One region of the Halopseudomonas sp. SMJS2 genome, then DNA from elsewhere that is predicted to be linked to it. Evidence: riboswitches for the same ligand, from Rfam matches in the RefSeq annotation. Region 1 holds a riboswitch; the other holds the start of a gene.
What was found. A riboswitch is a leader RNA that binds a small molecule or an ion and turns the genes downstream of it on or off. The one in region 1 is predicted to bind glycine.

Region 1 (7,586 bases):
ATACTTAACGACGCGCAGATCCATGCTCTCGCCACTCCGTTGTCCGTTCGGTTACAGCGGCGGAATAACAAACTGAAACGCCAGACAGAATCGGGGCAGTAAGCTGCCCCGTTTGCCGATGACTTTCAGCCTTTCAACACATAAGCCAGAATATCAACCACCTGCTCCGTAGTCGTCGCCCAGGCCATCGCCGCAGCATCAACTTCTTTCAGCGGGTGGACAATATCCTCGGCATGCAGGGTGACGTAGGGTGTACCCAGCGCAGCGCAGTAACCGGCATCGAAGGCGGCATTCCACTGCTTGTACTTATCTCCAAAGCGCACCACCACCAGATCGCTCTGCTCGATCAAAGTCTTGGTGCGGATGGCGTTGACCTTGGCTGATTTGTGGTCGCGCCAGAAGGCATTGTCTTCCGCACCCAGATGGTCACCCGCCGCGTCGCTGGCGTCGTGATTGGTCACTGCCGAAGTGAAAACGACATCCAGGCCCTTGGCCTCAGCGCCGCGCTGAATCTCATCGCGCCAATCGGTATGAATTTCGCCGGAAAGATAAACGTAAAAGGACATGGAGCCTCCGCTAGCAAAAGGCCCGACCATACCAGAGGCACCGGCAAAGGCAAAACAGCGGCCTGCTTGTGAATCCATTATTCGCATGGCGCAAAAATTTCTTAACAGACGCAGGGCATCATCTATCAGCAAACCTCCATCCAGTGGAGGGCTGTTCCGCCATTACAGGGAGTTACACGTTGAAAACCACCTCAGGGCTGCGAGCCCGATTAGTAAAGTTATCGCTTGCCGGGCTTGTCTGCCTTTCTTTTCCAAGCATCGCCGCACCACTGCAACTACAGATTAATGGCTCCAACACCATAGGCGCTCAGTTGGCACCCCTGTTAGTTGAAGGCATGTTGAAAGAGTCAGGCGCTACGGATATTGATATACAGCTCGATGCCGAACCGCAGGAACACCGCATCACCGCCGTCAGCGCTCAGGGCGAATTGATCGAAATCAGTCTGAACGCACATGGCTCTACCACGGGCTTTACCGGGCTGATCGACCGCACAGGGCAGATCGCAGCATCGTCCCGACCGATCAAGGACAGTGAAGTCACAGCACTGAAAAATGCCGGAAACATGCTCAGCAAGGAAGCAGAGCAGGTGATCGGCCTGGATGGCCTGGCGGTCATCATGCACCCGGAAAACCCGCTCGACAGCCTCAATATCGAACAGATTGCCCGGATATTTTCCGGCCAGGTCTCCGATTGGGCGCAGCTCGGCGGGCGCCAGGGTAAAATCAGGGTACACGCCAGGGACGGTAACTCCGGGACCTGGGAGACCTTCCGGGACCTAGTGCTGAAACCCAATCAGGTGGATCTGCTCGCAGATGCCCACCGCTACGAATCCAACGCAGACCTGTCCCGGGCCGTCAGCAGTGATCGCAATGCTGTCGGCTTTGTTGGCCTGGCCTATATACAGGAAGCCAAGGCGCTGTCCATCACCGCTGGTGACTCCCGCCCCATGTACCCCAGCAAAGCGCTGGTAGCCACAGAGGATTATCCGCTGGCCCGCCGGCTATATATGTATATCAGCCCCGAAGAAACCAACCCGCTGGCACTGGGGTTAATTGCCTTCACCCAGAGCAAAGCAGGGCAGGATATCGTGGACCAGGTGGGCTTTGTCGGCCAGAACATCACAGCCGCTCAGATCGCGCCGCAGCCCTATATGCCGGACGACTACCGCAAACTGGCCGAAGAAGCGCACCGCCTGTCGGTCAACATCCGCTTCAGTGAAGACAGCGCCCGACTGGATAACAAGGCCTGGCAGGACATCGACCGCCTGCTCGAGTATCTGCAGACTGAAAACAAGACCGAGTACAAGGTGGTCCTGGTAGGCTTTAGCGACCCGAGAAGCAGAGGCGCCGAACTACTGTCGCGCCTGCGAGCCAGAACGGTCAGCGCCGCGCTGGCCGGCCAAGGCATCTTCGTCAAGGACGTTATGGGCATCGGCGATGACCTGCCGGTAGCCGCCAACACCCATGACGATGGCCGAAACAAGAACCGGCGCGTGGAACTCTGGGTGTACTGAGCCGCCCGGCATCAAGTTGGCAGAACCGCGCATAATCAGGGTTACAACGATTGCATTTTCTGGCAATGTAGCGCCCATGACTCCGCACCGCGTCGCCAGATTGCGCACCCGGGGCGGGTCAATGTGATATCGGGAGAGACTGCCGGCTTGATCCGCCGCAGCGCCGAAGGAGCAACCGCCCCGGAAACTCTCAGGCAAACGGACCGCTATCACCGGTAAACTCTGAAGAGCCGCCCGTTACGTCGTCGGGCGCACCGAAGGAGCAAGCGGCAGCGCATTGGCGCCGCCGTGAAACTCTCAGGTCCAGAACAGAGGGGGCGCTCGCCGCGCATGGTGCGCACGGGCCTCAATCCCCTGACGTTACTGGAGCTACAACAATGAAAACAATCGCTGTCGTTGGTGGCGGGATCACCGGTATCACCACCGCCTACGCCCTGAGCAAACGCGGCTTCGCCGTTACCCTGTTCGAAAAACACCGCTACGCCGCCATGGAAACATCCTTCGCCAATGGCGGCCAGCTGTCGGCCTCCAATGCCGAGGTCTGGAACCACTGGTCGACCATCGTCAAGGGCCTGAAATGGATGCTCAAGAGCGATGCGCCGCTACTGGTCAACCCCAAGCCCAGCTGGCACAAGCTTTCCTGGTTCGCCGAATTCATCGCCTCGATCCCCAGCTACAACCAGAACACCATCGAAACCGCACGCCTGGCAGTGGCCGCGCGTGAGCATCTGTTTGCCTGGGCTGAAGCGGAAGGCATCGACTTCGACCTGAAGAAAAAAGGCATCCTGCACATTTACCGCGACAAGGCAGGTTTCGACCACGCTGGACGGGTATCCCAGTTGCTAGCCAAAGGGGGCCTACCCCGCCGCAGCGTAACACCGGAGGAAATGCGCAGCATCGAGCCCACCCTGGCCGGCCAGTATTACGGCGGTTACTTCACCGAATGCGACTCCACTGGCGACATCCACAAGTTCACCAACGGCCTGGCGGCGGCTATCGATCGGCTCGGCGTGCGCTGCCTTTACAACCAGGACGTGAAAGCGGTCACCACCGATGGCAAGCGCGCCAGCGTGACCACGGGCAGCAATGCTGGCGATGAGACACAGCATTTTGACGGTGTAGTGGTCTGCGCCGGCACCGCCAGCCGCGACCTGGCCGCCCAGTTGGGCGACCGGGTAAACATCTACCCGGTCAAAGGCTACTCCATCACCGTCAACCTCACCGACGAGATTAGCCGCGCCTCAGCACCCACCGTCAGCTTGCTCGACGATGAAACCAAACTGGTCACCAGCCGCCTGGGCAATGACCGCTTCCGCGTGGCCGGCACCGCCGAGTTCAATGGCTACAACCGTGACATCCGCGCCGACCGCATTCGTCCGCTGGTGGATTGGGTGAATGAGTGCTTTCCCGGCGTCAACACCCGCAGCGTCGTGCCCTGGGCCGGCTTACGGCCGATGATGCCAAACATGATGCCCAAGGTCGGGCGCGGCAAGTCGCCCTGCGTGTTCTACAACACCGGCCATGGCCATTTGGGTTGGACGCTGAGCGCTGTTACGGCGGATATGATTGGTGGGGTCGTGGAGCAGGCGTTGGGGAGTAACGCGAAGGCTGCTTCCCCGCAGCCGGCTCACGCGTAAGCCCGGGGCAAGACAGCGAGACTGGTGTGGTCTCGCTGTCGCTTTCTATAGGGGTTAGCTGCTAGCGCTGCCCGGGCCGATTACCGTATCAATAAGTCAGCTCAGTGCCGCTGACAGTAATCACCCGCTGATGGGAATATTCGTCCCGCGGGATGGTGCCAACCGAGGGACGGGCCTTCAGGTAATCCACCAGGCTCTGCGTGTATAACAAGCCGGTGTTGATCGACCGGCCATCTGCGGTCACCTCGCCCAGGGTGAGATACCCATCGCGCCCTTCACCAAGAAAATCATTGGTGACCATAACGTAGGTCTGGGTCGGGTTGATGGGTGCCCACAGGCCATCCGCACCTTTCACTTCGACGTTGCTGAAGCGGCTACCGCGTGGCTGCGACATGTCGAGATCCCAGCGCAGCGCTGCGGCGTAGGGGTGCGAACCATCGCCACCGCCATTTTCCACATGACTCCACACCGCATCTTCTAGGACGGCAACCGTCTCCGCACCGGTCACATCCAGCTCAACCAGCACGTTGGTGAACGGCAGCATGGTGGCGGCAGTATCAAAGGTAATGACACCTGCCGCCATGGGTGTTCTCACACCACCGGCGTTCTGCAGCGAGAAGTCGGCCCGCTTGCTGGCTTCAAGGAAGGCCTCGGCCACCAATTGCGCCGCGTCGCTGCCCTGTGCTAACTGATCTGCCAGCTCACAACCAGGAACCCCACCGCTGCGGGTAGTCCCTGGCACTCGCACCAGGCAGAAAGAAACCTCGGCAGAACCGATCTGCTCCTGCCGGGCCACGTCCAGCTGAGCCTGATAGCCGTCGAGGATACTCTGGGCATCCGGGTCCGGCTGGACCACCGCCACTTCCGGCAGCTCGTCCAGCACTTGGAGCAGCGCCGCTGTCTCCGTCTCGTTCAAGGGCGCGTCATCGCGCTGGAACTCGTCGCCGATAACCAGTGACGCCTGACCGTCGCAGCTTTCCACTGCACCTTCGGCATTGAAGCTGACGTTCATCAAACCAAATACCTTGGTGTATTCCCAGGCCTGCCCGATACAGACCAATTCACCATCGCGGTTGGTCACCACAGTCGGATAAGCCAGCGGCGTGTCTTCCGGCCCCTGCAAGCCCAGATTACGGAAATCCCCCACCAGCGTATGGGAATCACCGCCGATGATCACGTCTACACCACTCAACCGGGCGGCCATGTCGACATCGTTCTGATAGCCCTGATGCGTGAGCAGCACGATATGCTCGACGCCCTGCTCCTGCAGCTCGTCGATGCTGCGCTGGGCGGCAGTGACCTCGTCTTCGAATACCGTGGTGGGCAACGGGCGGGATGAATTCTGCGTCTTGCCGGCAATATCGATACCGACGATGCCCACCTGGACACCATCCACCTCGGTCACCACATGTGCCTTGATGTAGTCATCCACCGCTGATGGGGCCAATGGCGTGCCCACCGCGGGCTTGACGTTGGCCGCCAGTGCGGGGGTGTTACAGCTGCCATCGGCCAGATGATCCAAGAACGCTTTCAGTTGGGCGTCGCCATCGTCAAACTCGTGGTTACCCAGGGCAAAGGCGTCAAAGCACACCGTGTTCATCAGCTCGGCATCCGCCCGACCTTCGTAGAAGGTGTAATACAGGGTGCCGGTAACGGCATCGCCGGCGTGCAACTTGAGCAGATTCGCGTGCTCGGCTTCCGCCTCGTTGAACAAACGGGTTATCCGCGGAAAGCCCCCCACCTCGACCGTCGTAGGCTGACCATCCAACTGCAGTGTCAGCTCGAGTGGCTCCAGATTGGAATGATGGTCGTTGATATGGGCAATATTCAGCACCAGCGGCTGGCCGCTGTCTGCGTTATCGGAGGATGAGTCACTGTCGCTGTTACAGGCGGCCAGGGCGATACAGGTTGCCAGGAGGCTGAAGCTTTTCCATTGCATACTGGGCATGACGGGGCGTCCATGAGAGGTGGATTCCCGTACAAACTATGGGCCCAGCGTGACGCAGCAATGACGACAAAAAAACAATTGATTACAGGTCGGTGACTATGACCTAGAACGGTGTCGTTGCAGAAGTGCTTTCGGCGAAAGCTATTTTTCGCTTCAGGATGAGACAGCGCCTCACGCCCCGTAAGGTATCCCTTCGCTCTGCAAGACACTTCATCCATAAAAAATGACCGGTCATCGCCATGGCCACCGCCTTGCCATCTGGCCAGCATATAGTGCAGGCACTAGAAGGAGGATTCTGGATGAATCGTTATAAGGGATTTACGCTAATAGAGTTGATGGTGATACTAACTATCCTGGCCGTCGTCGCTCTTATCGCAGTGCCAAGCTTCACCACACTCATAAGAGATAACCGCACTGAAGCCCAGGCAGAAACCCTCAACGCACTGTTTCAGTTCGCCCGTAGTGAAGCAGTGATCCGCAAGATAGATACTTTCGTTGTCATCGATCCCAGCAAAGGCGAAATTGAAGTGTTCGCTTCAAGCGTGCATGGCGATTTACTGCGGACGTCATCCTTTGATCCCACCATCATCAGTCTCGACGTCAGCGCCACCACCGCCGGCTACCGCCCTAATGGCACTACCACCGTGCCCGGCTTCGAAGCAGTGCTCTGCGGCGACGGTAACGTCGATAACGCAAGGCTCGTAACCATTGCCGGCAGCGGCACTACCACCCTGCATAACAAGGGCAAGAAAGCCAACGGCGCCAATCTGGGGAGCTGCACGTTATGACACATGCAAGATCCGGCGGTTTCAGCCTTCTTGAAGTACTGATAACCATCCTACTGACGGCTGTAGGCATCTTGGGCATGGTCGCGATGCAGGGCAAGGCGATCCAGTACACCCAAGACTCAGTGGAGCGCACCCAGGCAGCCATGCTGGCAAATGAGCTTCTCGAAATTATACGCGCCACGCCCAGCAGTCTCCTGAGCACCGATGGCTCGCCCCTGTTCGACTCGCTACCGGCCAGCACTAGCGATGCCTGTCTCAACATAGAGAACAAATTGATGGAAACCCAAGTAGCCTGCTGGGCTACCAAGGCACGCACTCTACTGCCGGGAGCCGACTCCCTTGGCGAAAACTTCGTCTCGTGTATCTCCAATGAGCCGGGCGTATGCGACAACAACGGCGCCGCCGTGGAAATTCGTCTGGCATGGAATGCAACTGGCGAAGGCTGCCTTACAGCGGGCGATGTCGAGAATAGCCTCTGTACATTTACGTTCAGGAGCCAAATATGAAAGCGAACTCCCTAATAGATCGGCACCGCGGGCTCTCCCTGATCGAGCTGCTGGTCGCCTTGTTACTTAGCACGCTGCTTATTCTTGGTATTACCCAGGTATATATCGACAACAAGAGAAACTATGCCTTTCAGCAAGGCCAGTCCGATAATCTGGAAAATGCTCGTTACGCGCTCATGCTTTTTGAAGAAGAACTATATCGCACAGGCTACCAAGCCAGCGCGGATTACGGCTTCGAGAACGCATTTCGTGCCGCCCCCAACGCATCAGCAAATTGCTCGTTCGCTGCCGGCGAAGTCATCAATTTTGATGTGGAAGACCAACGCATATGCATTCGGTATCAGCCGTCTCTTCCCCAGCTCACTGTTTGCTCTGGCGAAGTAGTCCCTGGCTTGGCAGACCCGTATCAAGCTGACGCCCCCCCCCGTTACGGTAGAGCTGACAATCTCGGGCAACTCGCTGCATTGCAATGGCGTGCCGCTGATCAACAACATGATGGATATAAAACTCATGTTTGGGGTCAGTGATGATCTCACCAGGGAAACCCAGAAGTTCACCGACGTGCCGGCTACCAATGAGCGTATACGCTCTGTCCGTTACGCAGCGCTACTGAAAAGCCGCTCGGAA
Region 2 (7,586 bases), 1.1 Mb from region 1:
CTGGCCCAGAGCATGGCGCGCGAACTCGGGCCGCAGGGCATTCATGTCGCCCATCCGATCATCGACGGAGCCATCGACACCGCGTTTATCCGCGACAACTTTCCCGAGCGCTACGCGTTGAAAGACCAGGGCGGCATTCTCGACCCGGAGCACATCGCCGAACAGTACTGGCAACTGCATTGCCAGCCACGGGACTGCTGGACCCATGAACTGGATCTGCGGCCCTGGATGGAAACCTTCTGACCCCCACCACCACAGGACAAGGCACATGAACAAGAAAGTCGAATTCTATTTTGATGTAGGCAGCCCTGCCAGTTACCTGGCCTGGACCCAGATCGCCAGCCTGGCGCAGCGCCACGATGCCGAACTGGCATACAAGCCGATGCTGCTGGGCGGGGTGTTCAAGGCCACCGGCAATAGCTCCCCAGCGACCGTGCCGGCGAAGGGGCGTTATACCCGCGAGGATTTTCAACGTTACGCGCGGCGCTATGCTGTGCCGTTCCAGCACAATCCGTTCTTCCCGATCAACACCATGCAGCTGATGCGCGGCGCGGCCGCCTACCTGGGTACCGATCGCTTCGTCCCGTACGTCAATACGGTGTTCCAGGCCATCTGGGTCGATCAACAGGATATGGGCAACCCCGAGGTGGTCGCCGCCGTACTGGGTCGCCACGGTTTTGATATGGCTGAACTACAGCAGAAGATCAATGATCCGGTGGTGAAAGACCAGCTGCGGCAGATCACCGAAGAGGCCATCGAACGGGGCGTCTTCGGTGCGCCGACCTTCTTTGTCGGGAACGAAATGTTCTTCGGTCAGGATCGGCTGGAATTCGTGGAGGAAGCGTTGAACCGAGCTCAGTGATCGCAAGTTGATGTGGGAGCGGCCTTGACTTGATAACCTGCCGGGCATAGCGTGAGCAGCGCATCGGCCCGGTATGGACTTCATGATTTCACTTGCATTCAAGGCGCTGCTCGGCGCACTGGCGGTTCTGCTCATTGCGCTGCTGGCGCGCTCCAAGAGTTTCTATATCGCCGGACTGGTGCCGCTGTTTCCCACCTTTGCGGTGATCGCCCACTACATTATCGGCAGCGCCCGCCCGGCGGCGGACCTGCGTACCACAGCCATCTTCGGCTTATGGTCGCTGTTGCCCTACGCCATCTATCTTGCGGTGATCGCCTGGGGTGCCGGCAAGCTGCCGCTGCCTGCCATCCTGCTGTTGGCGATGCTCGCCTGGGGCGTGGCCGCGACCCTGCTGATCATGCTGTGGGTGCGGTTCCAGCCAAGCTGAGGTCAGGTTTCCAGCAGCAGGGTCACTGGCCCATCATTGACCAGATGCACCTGCATGTCCGCACCGAACCGCCCGGTAGCCACCTGTGACCATTGTTCGCCCGCCCGCTGCAGCAGGTAATCGAACAATTCGGCAGCCTGCTGCGGTGGCGCCGCGGTGGAGAATCCCGGGCGCAGCCCCTTGCGCGTATCGGCCGCCAGGGTGAACTGGGATACCAGCAACAATCCGCCCTGTACGTCCTGCACCGAGCAATTCATGCGCCCCTCGGCATCACTGAACACGCGATAGTTGAGCAACTTGTGCAACAGCCGGTCGGCACTGGCCCGATCATCCTGCGGCTCGATGCCAACCAGCACCAGCAAGCCCTGATCGATGGCGCCGACAATCTCGCCCGCCACCTCCACCCGGGCCTGGCTGACCCGCTGCAACAGCCCCTTCATGCTATTCCGCCTCCGGCGCCAGCTTCAGCAGTTGCCGGGCCATGCTCTGGGTAGCGCGCACCAGGGCATCGGCAATACCCGGCTCGGAAGCCGCGTGACCCGCATCGCGGATGATCTGCAATTCGCTGCCGGGCCAACGCTGATGCAGCGCGTGGGCATTATCCAGCGGACAGACCATGTCGTAGCGACCATGGACGATGATGCCGGGGATATGTGCAATCTTCGGCATATTGCGCAGTAGCTGATCCGGTTCAAGGAAAGACTGGTTGATGAAGTAGTGGCACTCAATCCGCGCCATGGCCAGCGCGCGCCGCGACTCGGTAAAGCGGTCGACCAGCTGGGCACTGGGCCGCAGGGTGGCGCAGCAACCTTCCCAGCCGGACCAGGCCCGGGCGGCATGCATCTGGCAGATTTCATCGTCCCCGGTCAGGCGTCGGTAGTAGGCGGCTACCATGTCATCGCGCTCCGCCTCCGGGATCAACGCCTGGTAGTTCTCCCAGTAATCGGGAAAGATGCGGCTGGCGCCTTCCTGATAGAACCAGTGGATATCCTCGTCGCGGCACAGGAAGATCCCGCGCAGAATCATGCCCAGCACCCGGTCAGGATGCGCCTGGGCATAGGCCAGGGCGAGGGTCGAACCCCAGGAACCGCCGAACAGCACCCACTTGTCGATCCCCAGGTGGATGCGCAGCGCCTCCATATCCTCGATCAGCGCGGCGGTGGTGTTGTTTTCCAGGCTGGCGTGGGGCGTGGAACGGCCGGCACCACGCTGATCGAAGGTGATGATGCGGTAGATCGACGGATCGAAGAAGCGTCGGCTCAGGTTGTCGCAGCCACCACCCGGCCCACCATGAATGAACACCACCGGCAGCCCGTCTTCCTGACCACTCTCGTCGACATAGAGCACATGGGGCGCTTCGACCGCCAGATCATGACGGGCGAAGGGCTTTATCTCCGGATACAGCAGTTGCATGGTTCGTACTCCCGGGTTGGCGGCCAGGCCGCATCAGGTAAGGCTCAGCCGCCGAAGGGGCGGACACCGATCAGCGCGCCGTGCAACCACATGGCAAAGACCACCCAGGCGACCAACCCGACCACAATGGCAATCAGGTCCCGACTGAAGCCGACCGCCGGATAGCTCACGCCGGCCAGACGATCACGCCGGCGCAAGACCACATACAGCGCTACCGCCCAGGCGAGGAAACCACCAAACAGCAGCAGGTCGGCCAGCGTGCCATTGGCGATCAGGTGGGCGATGGCCCAGAACTTGACGCCCAGCAGCATGGGATGCCCGACCCGGGTCTTGATATGAGTTCCGGGAATATAGGTGGCCGCCAGCAGGATGAAGGCCGGAACCGTCAGTAGCGCAGCAAGATGGCGGGTCCACATGGGCGACAGCCACAGCCAGGTCGGCGACAACCGTGCCTGCCCGTAGCCCCAGATGATCAGCAGCAGCCCCACCAGCGAAACAACAGCATAGAATCCCTTCCAGGCCAGCAAGCCGCGCCGGTCGATCTGCGCGACCCGCCAGTCAGCAGCAAACAGACGAGTCGAATGTATCCCGAGAAACAGCACCAAACCCAATATCAACGCCAGCATGTATATCTCCTTGATTATTATCAGTGTTCCAGGCGGGCCTTGAGCGAACCTTCAGCCGAGCGCAGCAGCAAGGCACCGGTATCGTCGAAATCAAAGCCCTGCAGGCTCTGCAGATTGCGCAGCACCCGTTGCTCCTGTTCCATCAGCGAAGGCGCGCAGGCCATGCGGGTGGTGGCCGGCTGATTGATGGTCAGGCTTTCACCGGTCAGCTGGTATTCTCCCATGAAGTTGTTGCAGGAGGCACGGCCATTCACCTGGCCGTTACGCCAGAAATTCAGGGTCACACGGGAGCGGTCGATAATGCCACCGCCATTGATGTCCTCCACTACCCACTCGCCGCCCTGCAGCAGCCGCGCCGGATCACCACCGCAGCCGTTCAGGGTAACGCCGTCCACCTGCACGCTGACCTGCTGCGGATAGGGCATTCCGCTCATGGTGTCACGGCACAGCTGATCGCTGGCCTGCAAGCGGATCGGTGGGTTGCCGCTGGTCACCACCTCGCCGGCGGTCTCGTCCGCCATATAGGGCTGGGCCGGTGATTCACCTTCGTTGAGGCGGTTCAGGGTCAATTGGCCACCCTCCAACGTCACCGACCAGAAGGGTTCGTTGCCGGCGGCGCGGTAAGGTTCAATGATGCTGTCACTCGGCGCGCACAGTGGGTAGTCGTCACCACGCAACACCAGCCAGGCTTGCTGACCCTTGAACCACAGGCTGGTCTCCGGCTCACCCGCAGCCACATAACGCGCACCGGAAGCGCTGATCGCCCGGCTCAGGGCGAATTGCTCATCACCGACCGTCAGCAGCAGGTCATCATCGCCCTTGGCGGAAATCGGCAGGCGCCCGCAATTCAGCTCGGCGGTAAAAGGCTCACCACCACCGATCCGGGGCACGGTGGTATCCGGCGCCGAGGTGCTGCAACCGGCCAGCGTGGTCAGGGCAGCGGCAAGCACGGCCGATGGCAGGATCTTGGTATGCATGGTCAGACTCCTCGAATATGGATCGATACGGCAATAAGGTATCCCGGGCTCAGAATGAGGAACCCGGCTGGGTCAGAAATTGCAATTCTTCCTCGGTGGAGGCTCGTCCCAACACGCGGTTACGATGCGGATAGCGACCGAAGCGCCGCAGGATATCCCGGTGCTGCAGTTCGAAGTCCAGACTGGATTCCATACCGGGTGTGTCAAACAGCATGACCGCCCGCTCATGGACCACCAGCGACTCACTGTGCATGAATGGCATATACAGGAAGCTGCGCTGTATCACCGGCAGGGCCAGATCGGCGCCGGCGGCAATAGCCTCCTGGGCCAGCACCAGCGCCATCCCGTCATGGGCGAAAGAATCGGGTTGGTCACGGTGGATGTTGCGCGAGAACTGGTCAAGCAGAATGATCTCGGCCAGCCGCCCCTCGGGCGTGGCGCGCCATTCCCATAGCTCGCCTCTGGCGGCCTGCCGATGCAGTTCACCGAAACGTTGCTCGATCAGTTGGTCCAGTTGCGCATCTTTCTTCCACCACATCGCCGGCTTGAGCTGATCAAACCAGAAATCGAGAATCTGCTGGTGCATTGGTCCCTCCGCTTGCTGCTGGGGAAAACAGACTCAGTGTAACCAATCTGCCGGCCCGGCGCCGGCGACACAATGAAGCAGTCAGCAATAGCAAAGCCAGGCGCTTGCTGTATAATCGCCGGTCGCAGGAGAGAGGGGCCCCAGGCCCCCGCCGAAGGCGCAAACTCCCATAATCGCTCAGGTACCCATTACTGCGAATCACAGGACACCCGATACTGCCCAGCGCAGCGGGTGACCGCACAGCCAGCTGGAGAGAGGTTGCCAAGGCAACCCACCGAAGGGGCAAGCAGTCCATGACTGCGTAAACTCTCAGGTAAAAGGACAGGGGGAGAGGCGTCACAGCTTGCAGGAGTTCTGTGTGCTTCTCTACATCTATCTGATCGCCATCACTGCCGAAGCCATGTCCGGCGCCCTGGCTGCCGGCCGCCGCAACATGGACATGTTCGGTGTCGCCTTCATAGCCTTCATCACTGCTCTGGGCGGCGGCACGGTCCGCGACATGCTGCTGGGCAACTACCCAGTCACTTGGACTCAGCATCCGGAGTACATCTACCTGACCATCTCCGCTGGCCTGCTGACCGTGCTGATCGCCCGTTTCATGCACCGGTTGCACAGCCTATTCCTGATCCTCGATGCCATGGGGCTGATCGCCTTCACCGTGATCGGCTGCAACGTCGCTCTGCGGCTCGATTACCCCACCCCGGTCGTGATCATGGCCGGCATCACCACGGGTATTTTCGGCGGCATTCTGCGCGACCTGCTGTGCAATCGCACACCCATGGTGCTGCGCAAGGAGCTGTATGCCAGCGTTTCACTGGCGGTGGCGATTCTCTATCTGGTGTTGCGTCACTGGGGCATCAACCATGACGTGAACCTGCTGGCCTCCTTCAGCTTCGGCCTGGCAGTGCGGCTGGCGGCAATTCGCTGGTCGCTGGCACTGCCGGTGTTTTCCTACGCGCCGGGGCGCTGGAACGACTGATTATCGAGTCGGCACCTGGCAAGGCTGCCTATTCCTCCGTATGGTCTACATTGAGAGCTGAAGCCATGCGAGAGAGCTTCGCCAGATGCCTGATAAGGAGGACGCCCCGTGAGTGATTCAAACAGTAAAACGCCAACCGGCTCGACCATGAGTACCGGCGCACCGGCACCCAGCGATCGCAATTCTCTGACCATTGGCGCCAATGGCCCGATCATGCTCCATGATGTGCACTTTCTGGAGCAGATGGCCCATTTCAACCGTGAGAAGGTGCCTGAGCGCCAACCCCATGCCAAGGGCGCCGGCGCCTTCGGTGTGTTCGAAACCACCGAAGATGTGTCCGCCTACACCAAGGCGGCGCTGTTCCAGAAAGGTAGCCAGACCGAGATGCTGGCGCGCTTCTCCACCGTTGCCGGTGAGATGGGCAGCCCGGATACCTGGCGCGACGTGCGCGGCTTTTCGTTGAAGTTCTATACCGACGAAGGCAACTACGACCTGGTCGGTAACAACACGCCGATCTTCTTCGTGCGTGACCCGATGAAATTCCCCCACTTCATCCGCAGCCAGAAACGCCTGCCCGACTCCGGCCTGCGCGACAACCACATGCAGTGGGACTTCTGGACCAACAACCCCGAATCGGCGCATCAGGTAACCTACCTGATGGGGCCGCGCGGCCTGCCGCGCACCTGGCGCCACATGAACGGCTACGGCTCCCATACCTTCATGTGGGTCAATGCCGCCGGTGAGCGCTTCTGGGTCAAGTACCACTTCCATACCGAGCAGGGCATGGAGTTCTTCAATAACGCCGAAGCCGCCGACATGGCGGGGATCGATGCGGACTATCACCGCCGCGATCTGTTCGAGGCCATTGCCCGTGGCGAGTATCCCAGCTGGATCATGTCAGTGCAGGTCATGCCCTATGCCGACGCCGCCACCTACCGCTTCAACCCCTTCGATCTGACCAAGATCTGGTCGCATAAGGATTACCCGCTGATCAAGGTCGGCAAGATGACCCTGACCCGCAACCCGGTGAATTTCTTTGCCGAGATCGAGCAGGCGGCCTTCTCGCCTGGCAATACGGTCCCGGGTATCGGCCTGTCCCCGGACAAGATGCTGCTGGGCCGCGCCTTCGCCTACAACGACGCGCAGCGCAACCGCATCGGCACCAACTTCCATCAGTTGCCAGTGAACCGCCCCAAGGTGCCGGTCAACACTTACATGTTCGATGGTCAGATGACCTACGAGCACAGCGGCAACGCACCGGTGTACGCACCCAACAGCAGCGATCGCAGCTGGGCGGACAGTACCGGCAAGATGGAGGATGGCTGGGAAGCGGACGGCGATATGGTGCGCAGCGCCTACGAACTGCACTCCGAGGATGATGACTTCGGCCAGCCGGGCACGCTGGTGCGTGAAGTGTTCAACGATGAGGAACGCACCAAACTGGTCGACCAGGTAGCCGGCAGCCTGCTCGGTGGTGTGCGCAGCCCGGTGCTGGAGCGCGCCTTCGAGTACTGGCGCAACATTGATGCGGAGGTAGGACGGCGTATCGAAGAGAAGGTGCGGGCCCACTCGGCACCCGAGCCGGTGCCAGGCATGGGCGAATCCTGATCTGAAGTCCTGCGGATAATGCGGGGCCTGCGCAATGCAGGCCCCGCATTGCATTCAGCCCACGAACCAGGGCAGCAGCAACGCCGTCGCCAACCCCAGCAGACTCAT

Region 2: another riboswitch for glycine. It lies ahead of QAO71_RS01065 (trimeric intracellular cation channel family protein); the one in region 1 lies ahead of QAO71_RS13010 (D-amino acid dehydrogenase).

Annotation. Positions count from the first base shown of each region.
Region 1 covers NZ_CP123445.1:2,755,561-2,763,146, forward strand. Annotated here, with positions in the region: gene QAO71_RS12995 (glutathione S-transferase) at 1-102, shown strand, start outside; gene QAO71_RS13000 (YtoQ family protein) at 126-566, opposite strand; gene QAO71_RS13005 (substrate-binding domain-containing protein) at 902-2,080, shown strand; glycine riboswitch at 2,201-2,296, shown strand; gene QAO71_RS13010 (D-amino acid dehydrogenase) at 2,458-3,717, shown strand; gene QAO71_RS13015 (5'-nucleotidase C-terminal domain-containing protein) at 3,806-5,665, opposite strand; gene QAO71_RS13020 (GspH/FimT family pseudopilin) at 5,965-6,453, shown strand; gene pilV (type IV pilus modification protein PilV) at 6,450-6,959, shown strand; gene QAO71_RS13030 (prepilin-type N-terminal cleavage/methylation domain-containing protein) at 6,956-7,486, shown strand.
Region 2 covers NZ_CP123445.1:235,568-243,153, reverse strand. Annotated here, with positions in the region: gene QAO71_RS01105 (SDR family oxidoreductase) at 1-243, shown strand, start outside; gene QAO71_RS01100 (2-hydroxychromene-2-carboxylate isomerase) at 269-862, shown strand; gene QAO71_RS01095 (GlpM family protein) at 948-1,289, shown strand; gene dtd (D-aminoacyl-tRNA deacylase) at 1,292-1,729, opposite strand; gene pip (prolyl aminopeptidase) at 1,731-2,702, opposite strand; gene QAO71_RS01080 (NnrU family protein) at 2,747-3,328, opposite strand; gene QAO71_RS01075 (META domain-containing protein) at 3,349-4,305, opposite strand; gene QAO71_RS01070 (DUF924 family protein) at 4,355-4,891, opposite strand; glycine riboswitch at 5,007-5,095, shown strand; glycine riboswitch at 5,129-5,226, shown strand; gene QAO71_RS01065 (trimeric intracellular cation channel family protein) at 5,250-5,870, shown strand; gene QAO71_RS01060 (catalase) at 5,979-7,478, shown strand; gene QAO71_RS01055 (LrgB family protein) at 7,533-7,586, opposite strand, start outside.